Linked DNA regions of Paractinoplanes abujensis. The protein of the gene in region 2 interacts with the protein of the main gene of each other region in a pairwise test. Links are inferred from orthologs where the notes say so. Each region holds a gene or a part of one and is shown on either strand. Other genes may lie near its edges.

Region 1 (4,441 bases), 400 kb from region 2 along the record:
GAGCCGGTCATCCGCTCGCCGTTGAGCCACAGGAAGCAGCGGACCGCGCGGTCGCCCAGCTTCCACGACGCCGCGTCAGGCGGGAAACCGAGCCAGCCCACCCGGTTGCGCACGGTCCCGTCGTCCGGGATGCCGGCGAACTCGGCGATCGTCGTGTCGCAGCCTTTCTCCAGCTCGCCGGGGGTCAGGCCGGACACGGTGGCGCGCTTGCTCACGAACAGGCCCGCGAACTCCGACGTGTGCCCGGTTGAGCAGGCCACCGGGTGCATCGCGGTCACCCGTTCGTCCACGACCTCGGGGTTCGCGCAGGTCATCCGGAGCTTGCCCGCCCCGGCGAGCGCACCCTTGAGGCTGCCCGACCGGCGCACCAGCTCCCCGTTCACGGGTGAGGTCTCCATGAGGTCGCAGCGAAACCACCGGGCGCCGCCCCGCCAGGCCGCCTGGCCGGGCAGCACCGGTTGCAGCACCAGCCAGCCCGTACGCCAGTCGCCGCCGAGAAACGCGTTGACCCGCTTCGAGCACTCCCGGAACGCCCGGCCCCGGTCGGCCGAGACACCGCCGTCCGTCACATCGGCGATCACCGCCGTCTCGGTCAGGTGCGGTCCGGTGCACGCGACCGGCGACCAGTTGTCGATCGTGCCCTCCGCGACGACGTCGGGGTGGCACGCGGCCGTCGGCCGGAACTGCTGGGCCGCGGGCACGGCGGGCCAGGCGTCGGTGAGGTCGCCGTCGACGCCTTCCGGCAGGTCGGCACACCCGGCCGGCAGGAGCGCGAGCGCGGCGGCGGCCAGTCCGGCAGCCCACCGTCGCATGCTGTCCCCCCGTCGAGCGGTCAAGGGCCGTCACTCTATCGGGAAGACAGCGAGACCGGTCCATCGCCGGCGAGGGCGGGCTGAGGCGTGGTTGAGGCGAGGCGGGGCCGGGGCGGTGGGTGTGGAGGGCGCGGCTGGAGGTGTGGCGAGCGGGGGTGTGGAGGGCGCGGCTGGAGGGCGAGGCGAGCGGGGTGGGAAGGGCGGGACGAGCGGGGGTGTGAGAGGAACCGATGGAGGGCGGGCGGGCCGGGGTGTGAGGGGCGCCGCTGGAGGGCGGAGCGGCCGGCGCGGGGTGCGGTTGGCCACGGGCGGCGACAGCGAGGCCATAGACTTCGTCCCGTGGAACCGTCGCTGATCATTGCTCCCAGCATCCTGGCCGCCGATTTCGCCCGTCTGGCCGACGAGGTGCACGCCATCGAAGGTGCGGCCGACTGGGTGCATGTCGACGTCATGGACAACCACTTCGTGCCCAATCTGACAATCGGGCTCCCGGTTGTGCAGAGTCTGCGCAAGGCGACCAGCATCCCGTTCGACGTGCATCTGATGATCACTGATCCGGAGCGGTGGGCACCGGGCTACGCCGAGGCCGGGGCCTACAACGTCACCTTCCATGCCGAGGCCACCGACGACCCTGTGGCACTGGCGAAGACCCTGCGTGCGGCGGGGGCCAAGGCCGGCCTTGCGATCGACCGCGACACTCCTGTCGAGCCCTATCTCGACCTGCTGCCCCATGTGGACACGGTGCTGATCATGACGATCAAGGCCGGGTTCGGCGGCCAGAAGTTCCTGCCCGAAACGCTCGGTAAGGTGCGCGAGGTGCGCCGCCGCATCGAGGCCGGTCATCTCGAAGTGCGCCTGGAGGTGGACGGCGGCATCGCGGCCGACACAATTGAACAGGCGGCGGAAGCGGGCGCCGACGCCTTCGTGGCCGGCACGGCGGTCTACGGGGCGCAGGATCCCGCCGCGGCCATTCGTAAGCTGCGAGAGCTGGCGGGAGGAGCCGGATGAGCACTGGGGTCGCCGATCCCAAGCCGGAGGAGCTGGGTCCCGAGCCCGAGGACCGCCCCGATCTGATCCTGGTCGTCGACGACGATCAGGACATCGCCAGCTTCGTCGAGTTCAACCTCAAGGTCCACGGGTACGAGGTGATCCGCGCCCCCGACGGCCAGGCTGCGCTCGACCTGATGCAGAACAACCGGCCCGACCTGGCCGTGGTCGACTGGATGATGCCGCGCATGGACGGCGTCGAGCTGACCCGCCGGCTGCGCGCCGAGCCGCTCACCTCGGCCCTCCCAGTGATCATGCTGACCGCCAAGAGCATGACCGTCGACAAGGTCGTGGGGCTGACCGCCGGGGTCGACGACTACCTGGTCAAGCCGTTCGACACGGCCGAGCTGATCGCGCGGGTGGCCTCCACGCTGCGCCGCAACAAGGAGTTCCGCGAGGTCTCGCCGCTGACCGGTCTGCCCGGCAACGCGCGGGTGCGGCGCGAGATCGCCGACCGGATGAAGCTGGGCGGCGAGTATTCGGTGGGCTACATCGACGTCGACCGGTTCAAGAGCGTCAACGACGTCTACGGCTTCGACCGGGGCGACGAATTCATCACCGCGCTCGCCCGCAGCCTGCACCGGGCGGTCACCACTGTCGGCCCGCCCTCGATCTTCCTGGGCCACATCGGCGGCGACGACTTCGTTTTCATCTGTACGCCTGACCAGGTGCTGCCGTTGACGAAACGCACGGTCACGGACTTCGAGCAGGCGGCCGACCAGTTGTACGACGCCCGCGACGCCGAGCGTGGCTACATCGAGGTGCCCGACCGCCGCGGCAACAAGAACCGGGCCGCCCTGGTGACCCTGTCGATCGGCGTCGCCCAGGCCACAGTCGACGGGCGCCGCTTCACCGACCCGCGCGTGGTGATCGCTGTGGCGTCCGAGATGAAGAAGGTGGCCAAGTCGCAGCCCGGGTCGTATGTGGCGATCGACCGTCGGCGTGCGGACGGCGAAGAAGGATAAGCGCTGGTCAAACCCCATCTAACCGGTCAAGATGTGAGATGCCTCGCCCGAGGGGTGTCAAAAGTTTGTTGTCGTGTCAAACTCGGGATTGACCCACCACGCGCTGGCGGGACTCGGTGAAATTCCGAACCGGCGGTGATCCGATCGTTGATCGGTAAGCCCGCGACCCGGACGTCGTTACCCGACGACGGACGGTGGACCTGGTGAAAACCCAGGGCCGACGGTTGATCAGGCAGCAGCCCGATCAGACAGTCCGGATGGGAGACAGCGCGCGGAATCGGATCATGGCCAGTCCATGTCCGGGGTGCGCGAAGCGTACCCTCGTGTCCGATTCTCGGCGTTTCCTCCCCGTGCACAGCGCGTGTTTTGTCCGCGCTGTGAGAGGAAGACGACGATGGTGACCGAGGACGAGGCGATGCGCCGCGCGATCGCGCTGGCCGCCCGGGGCCTCGGCACGACCAGCCCCAACCCGGTGGTCGGCTGCATCCTGCTCGACAGCGACGGTGAGATCGTCGGCGAGGGCTTCCACGCGTACGCCGGCGGGCCGCACGCCGAGATCGTCGCGCTCGCGCAGGCCGGTGAGCGGGCTCAGGGCGGCACGGCCGTCGTCACGCTGGAGCCCTGCAACCACACCGGCCGTACGGGGCCCTGCAGCCGGGCCCTGATCAACGCGGGCATCCGGCGGGTCGTGATCGCCGTCGACGACCCCACGCCCGTCGCGGCGGGTGGCGCGGTCACCATGCGCGCCGCCGGGCTTCAGGTCGAGACCGGTGTGCGCCGCCTGGAGGCGAGCGAGGGCAACGTGGCCTGGCTGACCGCCGTGCGCCGCGGCCGGCCGTACGTGACCTGGAAGTTCGCCGCCACGCTGGACGGCCGGTCGGCCGCCGCGGACGGCACCAGCCAGTGGATCACGTCGGCGCCCGCCCGCTCGGACGTGCACGTGCTGCGCAGCACGGTCGACGCGATCGTGGCCGGCGTCGGCACCGTCATCGCCGACGACCCCCAGCTCACCGTGCGCGACCTCAAGGACGGCACGCTCGCCATCAAGCAGCCGCTCCGGGTGGTCGTCGACTCCGAGGGGCGTACGCCGGAGAAAGCGCGAGTGAGGGACGCCGCCGCACCGACCTGGATCGCCACGAAGCACGAGCTCGGCGCGGGGACGGACGGCCGCGTCGACCTGCACGCGCTGCTGGCCGCCATGTTCGGCCGGGGCATCCGCTCGGTGCTGCTGGAGGGCGGCCCCACGCTGGCCGGCGCGTTCCTGGAGGCGGGGCTGGTCGACCAGGTGATCGGCTATGTGGCGCCCAAGCTGCTCGGCGCGGGCAAGACGGCCCTGGTCGACGCGGGCGTCGCCACGATCGGCGACGCCATCGAGCTCGACCTCAAGGACATCGCGCAGATCGGCCCCGACCTGCGCTTCACCGCCGCCCTCCGGCAGAAGGAGAGCTGATGCAGGCATCCTCGCCAAAGGGATAAATCGGGCAGTGCAAGGCGGGGCGTAGGGCAAGGCGGCAGGCAAGGCGGCAGGGCAGGGCAGGGCAAGGCGGCAGGGCAAGGCGGCCGGGCAGGGCAAGGCGGCCGGGCAAGGCAAGGCGGCAGGGCAAGGCGGCAGGGGCA
Region 2 (5,913 bases):
TGCTCGTCGGACAGCGGCACTGCCGCCGGTGGCGACGACAAGAAGGTGTCGGTCACGCTGATCATCAAGACGCAGGGCACCTCGTTCTTCAAGAAGATGGCCGACGGCGCCACGAAGGCCTCGCAGGAACTGGGCGTGAACCTGACCGTCGCCGCCGGCAAGGTGGACGGCGACGAGGACACCCAGATCCAGGCCATCGAGAACGCGGTCTCCCGCGGTGACCAAGGCATCCTGATCACCCCGAACGGCCCGGGAGTGTTCGACGCGATCGCCAAGGCCCGCGACGCCGGCGTCAAGGTCATCGCGCTCGACACGGTGCCCGACCCGGCCTCGCTGGTCGACACGACCTACGCCACCGACAACTTCGAGGCGGGCCGGCTGGTCGGCGAGTGGACGGCCAAGAAGCTCGACGGCAAGGACGCCACGATCGCGCTGCTCGACCTGTTCGGCGACAAGGTGCTGTCCGTGGACTACGACCGGGACCAGGGGTTCCTGACCGGCATGGGCATCGACGTGGCCGACCCCAAGGTCAACGGCGACGAGGCCAAGACCGGCACCTACACCGGGGGTAAGGGCGGCAAGTACACGATCGTCGGCAACCTCCCCACTGAGGGCACCGAGGACGGCGGCCGCACCTCGACCGAGACGCTGCTCAGCAAGAACCCGAACATCAACGTCATCTACGGCATCAACGAGCCGGCCTCGTACGGGGGCTATCAGGCGCTCAAGGCCGCAGGCAAGACCGACGGGTTGATCACGGTCTCGATCGACGGCGCCTGCGACGGCGTGAACTACGTCAAGGACGGCATCCTGCAGGCCACCGCCCAGCAGTACCCGCTGAAGATGGCCGAGCAGGGCGTCCAGGCCATCCACGACCTGGTGGTCAACGGCACCCAGCCCAAGTCGGACGAGGGCAAGGACTTCGTCAGCACCGGCGTCAGCCTCGTGACCGAGGAGCCGATGGACGGTGTGACCAGCATCAACACGGCCGAGGGCCGCAAGGATTGTTTCTGACGGCTGGAGGGCGGGGGCGTGCGAGCGCTCCCGCCCGGCTCAGTTCTGGAGATTTTGGATGACCAATACCGCACCGCCGCCGACCGCGACACCGGATCTGTCGTCGGCCTTTCTTGACCGCTCGACGCCGCTCTCCCGCGTGCGCGACCTGCTGCACCGGTATCCCGCCATCAGCCCCGCCGTCGTCCTGGTCGTCGCGGTGCTCGTGTTCGGGCTGCTCAACGAGCGTTTTCTGGCCCCGGCCAACCTGTCCCTGATCACCCAGCAGGTGGCCGTCGTGGGCACCCTGGCCATCGCGCAGACCCTGGTCATCCTGACCGCGGGAATCGATCTCTCGGTGGGTGCCGCGATGGTCCTGTCGGCCATGGTGATGGCCCAGTCGGCGTCCTCCTCCGGGGTGCCGCCGACGCTCAGCCTGGTGCTCGGGCTGGCCGCCGGCATCGCCGCGGGCAGCCTCAACGGGTTGCTCGTGACCCGCCTCAAACTGCCGCCGTTCATCGTGACGCTGGGGACGCTGAGCATCTTCACCGCCTTGACGCTGCTCTACACCGGTGGCAACACGGTGCGCGGCGCCGAGCTGTCCGACACGCTCAAGCTCACCGGCGAGACCATCCCGGTGCTCGGCATCAAGATCAGTGTCGGCGTGCTCATCATGCTCGCCCTCTACGTCCTGATCGCGTACGTGCTCAAGCGGACCGCGTGGGGACGGCACGTCTACGCCGTGGGCGACGACAAGGAAGCCGCGCGGCTCTCCGGTGTCCGGGTCAACCGGGTGCTGGCCTCGGTCTACTTGGTCGCCGGGGCGATCATCGCGATCACCGCCTGGATCCAGATCGGGCGTACCAGCGCGGCCAGCCCGAACTCGGGGGTCGACCTGAACTTGGACTCCATCACCGCGGTCGTGATCGGCGGCACCAGCCTGTTCGGTGGTCGCGGCGTCATCTGGGGCACGCTGCTGGGTGCCCTGATCGTTGGCGTGTTCCGCAACGGCCTGGCCCTGGCCGGCCTGGACGTCCTCTATCAGACCCTGACGGTCGGCGTTCTCGTGATCGTGGCCGTGGCGGTCGACCAGTGGATCCGAAAGGCGAAGTCATGACCCCCGTTCTCGAGGCGAAAGACCTGGTCAAGACGTACGGGCGGGTGGTCGGCCTGGACGGCGTCGGGCTCCAGCTGCTGCCGGGCGAGATCCTTGCCGTGATCGGTGACAACGGCGCCGGCAAGTCCACGCTGATCAAGTGCCTGACCGGCGCCGAGATCCCGACCTCGGGCGAGCTGTTCGTCAACGGCGAGCCGGTCACCTTCAAACGGCCCCAGGACGCGCGGGCGGCCGGGCTGGAGACGGTCTATCAGACGCTCGCGGTCTCCCCGGCCCTCGACGTGGCGGCCAACCTGTTCCTGGGCCGCGAGATCCGGCGCAAGGGCATCACGGGCTCGGTGTTCCGGGCCCTCGACGTCAAGGGCATGCGCGAGCGGGCCCGGGCCGAGCTGACCGAGCTGGGCATCTCGACGCTGCAGGACGTCACCGTGCCGGTCGAGAACCTCTCCGGCGGTCAGCGGCAGGCCGTCGCGGTAGCCCGGGCCGCGGCCTTCGGCTCCAAGGTGGTCGTGCTGGACGAGCCGACCGCGGCGCTCGGCGTGCGCGAGTCCAATCAGGTGCTCCAGCTGATCCGCACCCTGCGCGACCGGGGGGTGGCGGTCATTCTGATCAGCCACAACATGCCGCAGGTGTTCGAGGTGGCCGACCGCATCCACATCCAGCGCCTGGGCAAGTGCGCGGGCACCATCACCCCGCAGAGCCACTCGATGACCGACGCCGTCGCGATCATGACGGGAGCGCAGACGCTGTGAGCACCTGGGTCGCCGTCGTCGGCGACAACTGCGTGGACCGCTACTCCGGCGGCGAGGAACGCGAATACTCCGGCGGCAACGCCTTCAACGTGGCGGTTCAGCTGGCCCGGGCCGGCGTGACCGTACGCTACTTCGGCGCGGTCGGCACCGACGCGCTTGCGGCCGTCATCCGGTCGGGGCTCGAGGTCAACGGCATCGCGACCGGCGACCTCACCGTGCTCGACGGGCCGACGGCGGTCACCGAGATCAGCGTGGCCGCCAACGGCGACCGCACCTTCGACCGAGAGGACTTCGGCGTCACCGCCGAGTACTTCCCGGCCGACGCCGAGATCGACCGGATCGCCGGGGCCGCCTGGGTCCACATCGGCATGCTGCCCGAGGCCACCCGGCTGCGGAAGGCGCTGGCCGGGCGGGTCACCATCAGCCAGGACTGCGCGGTCGCGACCGGGGTGACCGACCTCGACGTCGCGTTCCTGTCGGCCGGTGAGACCGGCGACGCCCGCGAACTGGCCGCGGGCACGGCCGCCTCCGGCGTGGGCGTGGTGGTGGCGACGCGCGGCGCCGAGGGCTCGGTCGGCCTGAGCGAGGGCCGCTGGTACGAGCAGGCGGCCTTGCCGGCCGACGTGGTCGATACGACCGGGGCCGGGGACAGCTTCATCGCCGGTTTCATCGCGGCTCGCCTGCGCCGCGCCACGCTGCCCGAGGCGCTGGCCACGGGCGCCCGCTTCGCCGCGGCCACCTGTGCGTACCGCTCGGGCTGGCCGCACCGGCCACTGGACAAGGAGTCACGATGACCGACCCCGACGGCACCCTGGCCGCCATCGACGCCGCGATCGCGGCCGGCGCGGCCGACGCCCAGCAGCTGCTCGTCGACCTGGTCGCCGTGCGCAGCGTCAACCCGCGCCAGCCCGGCGTCGACGGCGCCGACTACGAGGGCGGGGAGCGGCGGGCCAACGAGGTCCTGGCCGAGGCGTTGCGCCCGCTGGGGTTCGACCTCAACTGGGTCGAGGTGGCCGAGGGCCGTCCCAACCTGGTCGCCGTGCGGCCGGGCTCCGGCGGGGGCCGGTCCCTCGCGCTCAACGGGCACATCGACACGGTGGCCCCGCAGCGGGGCCGCTTCGACAACCCGTGGCAGGCGGTCGTCGAGGACGGCTACCTGTACGGGCTCGGCGCCACCGACATGAAGGCCGGGCACGCGGCGATGTGGCTGGCCTCCAAGGCGCTGCGGGACGCCGGCGTCACGCTCGACGGCGACCTGCACATCCACTCCGTGGTCGGCGAGGAGACCATGAGCCACGAGATCGGCACCACGGCCGTGCTCGAGGCGGGTTACACGGTGGACGGTGCCCTGGTGCCCGAGCCGACCTCGCCCGAGCCCCGGGTGCTCGACGTCTCCAACGTGGCGGCCGGCAACTATCTGTTCTCGCTGACCGTACGGGGGAAGTCGGCGCACTGGGCCGCCCGCAACCTGGCCATCCGGGCCGGCGGCACCGGCGACGCGATCGGCGTCAACGCCATCGACAAGGCGTTCTACGTCTATCAGGCGATGCGCCAGCTCGAGGAGCAGTGGGCCTTCAGCAAGAGCCATCCGGCCTTCCCGCCGGGCGCGTTCATCATCCATCCGGGGGTGCTGCGCGCGGACGTCGGTGTCGAGGCGGCACCGTTCTTCCCCGACCGGGCCCGCATCGACTACCTGCTGTCGTTCCCGCCCGGCAACACGTCCGAGCAGATCCGCCGGGAGATCGAGCACCACATCCGTACGGCCTCGGACCTTGACCCTTGGCTGCGGGAACACCCGGTCGAGTTCACCTGGACCGACACGTGGCCACCGGCCTACACCGACCCCGAGAGCGAGTTCACCCGGCAGATGATGGCCGCGCGCACCGGGCTGGCCGGCGCCGACCCACGGGTCCATCCGCTGGCTGCTCCGGTCACCGCGGCGGCGCAGTCGGACGCCAACTTCTACGAGGCCCAGGGCATCCCGGCCCTGGTCTGCGGGCCCGGTGACGTCCGCCGGGCGCACGCGGCCGACGAGCGGGTGCGGCTCGAGAACATCGCCCTCTCCGCCGCCTTCCTCGCCCGGGCCGCGCTGAACTGGTGCAACCGACCGTAAAGTGACCCCTGCCTTTCATCCCCAGCCGCTCTCTGCCGAGGAGAGAACCGTGACCGCCAAGATGGCTCCCCAGCTGAAGGAAGACATCCGTCAGCTCATCGCGCAGGACGGGATGGGGCCGGGTGATCAACTGCCGACCGAGCCCGAGCTGTCGGAGCGGTTCGGCGTCTCCCGCAACAAGATCCGCGAGGCGCTGAAGCTGCTGGAGCAGGACGGGCTGGTCACCGCCATCCAGGGCCGGGGCCGGTTCGTGTCGGCCCTGGGGTCGCTGCCGATCGAGCGGCCGGTGAACATCTACGAGAGCATCACCGAGCTGCTGCAGGGCCTCGGCTACACGGTCACCAACGTGGTGCTGAGCGTGGAGGAGTCCACCGCCGACGCCCGGGTCGCCCGCGAGTTGCAGCTCGACGAGGGCGACCCGGTCATCCGGCTGGTGCGGCTGCGGCTCGGCGACGACCAGCCGATGGTCTTCAGCATCAACATCATCCGTCGCGACGCGCTGCCCGGCCCGCTCGAGTACCGCAACTGGGGTGCCTCCATCACCAAGATCTTGGAGGGTCACGGGCACCACGTCGTGTCGTCGATCGCCCGGCTCTCCGCGGCCAACCTGCCCGCCGAGCACTCCACAACGTACGACTTGGCTCAATACGACCCCTGGCTGCTGGTCGAGGAGACGTGCATCTCGCGCGAGGGCGAGCGGGTGCTGTACGCCGTCGACTACCACCGCAGCAGCGAGATCGCCTTCAACGTGGTCCGCCGCCGCTGAGCCGTCAGTGGGGGTAGGCACGGGGGATGCGGGTGGTGACCTCGTTGCGGTAGGCCTCGATCCGGCCGATCACCTGGCGGCGGCCGACCGTGTTCTCGATGCGGTCCAGGTAGAGGCAGCGGGCGGCCAGCTTGTCGAGGTCGACGGTGAAGTAGATCGCCATCAGCGGGTT

Evidence for each region. The genes of interacting proteins can lie anywhere in the genome.
Region 1: the proteins of BKA14_RS45430 (region 2) and rpe interact in binary tests that used the Escherichia coli proteins (3 or more experiments, as listed by UniProt). The link is inferred for Paractinoplanes abujensis from one-to-one orthologs.

Annotation. Positions count from the first base shown.
Region 1 is NZ_JACHMF010000001.1:9,193,492-9,197,932, forward strand. The notes cover bases 1-2,985. They hold rpe (ribulose-phosphate 3-epimerase), read left to right. Parts: upstream 1-1,151; coding sequence 1,152-1,820; downstream 1,821-2,985. Other genes in these bases: BKA14_RS42420 (septum formation family protein), read right to left, coding at 1-812; BKA14_RS42430 (GGDEF domain-containing response regulator), read left to right, coding at 1,817-2,824. In the rest of the region: bifunctional diaminohydroxyphosphoribosylaminopyrimidine deaminase/5-amino-6-(5-phosphoribosylamino)uracil reductase RibD, read left to right, coding at 3,219-4,274. UniProt on the Escherichia coli protein: Catalyzes the reversible epimerization of D-ribulose 5-phosphate to D-xylulose 5-phosphate.
Region 2 is NZ_JACHMF010000001.1:8,791,891-8,797,803, forward strand. The notes cover bases 1,758-4,757. They hold BKA14_RS45430 (PfkB family carbohydrate kinase), read left to right. Parts: upstream 1,758-2,858; coding sequence 2,859-3,656; downstream 3,657-4,757. Other genes in these bases: BKA14_RS40620 (ABC transporter permease), read left to right, coding at 1,758-2,110; BKA14_RS40625 (ATP-binding cassette domain-containing protein), read left to right, coding at 2,107-2,862; BKA14_RS40635 (M20/M25/M40 family metallo-hydrolase), read left to right, coding at 3,653-4,757. Also shown: BKA14_RS40615 (substrate-binding domain-containing protein), read left to right, coding at 1-1,014; more of BKA14_RS40620, read left to right, coding at 1,073-1,757; more of BKA14_RS40635, read left to right, coding at 4,758-4,975; BKA14_RS40640 (GntR family transcriptional regulator), read left to right, coding at 5,025-5,741; BKA14_RS40645 (DUF1152 domain-containing protein), read right to left, coding at 5,746-5,913. UniProt on the Escherichia coli protein: Catalyzes the ATP-dependent phosphorylation of fructoselysine to fructoselysine 6-phosphate. Functions in a fructoselysine degradation pathway that allows E.coli to grow on fructoselysine or psicoselysine.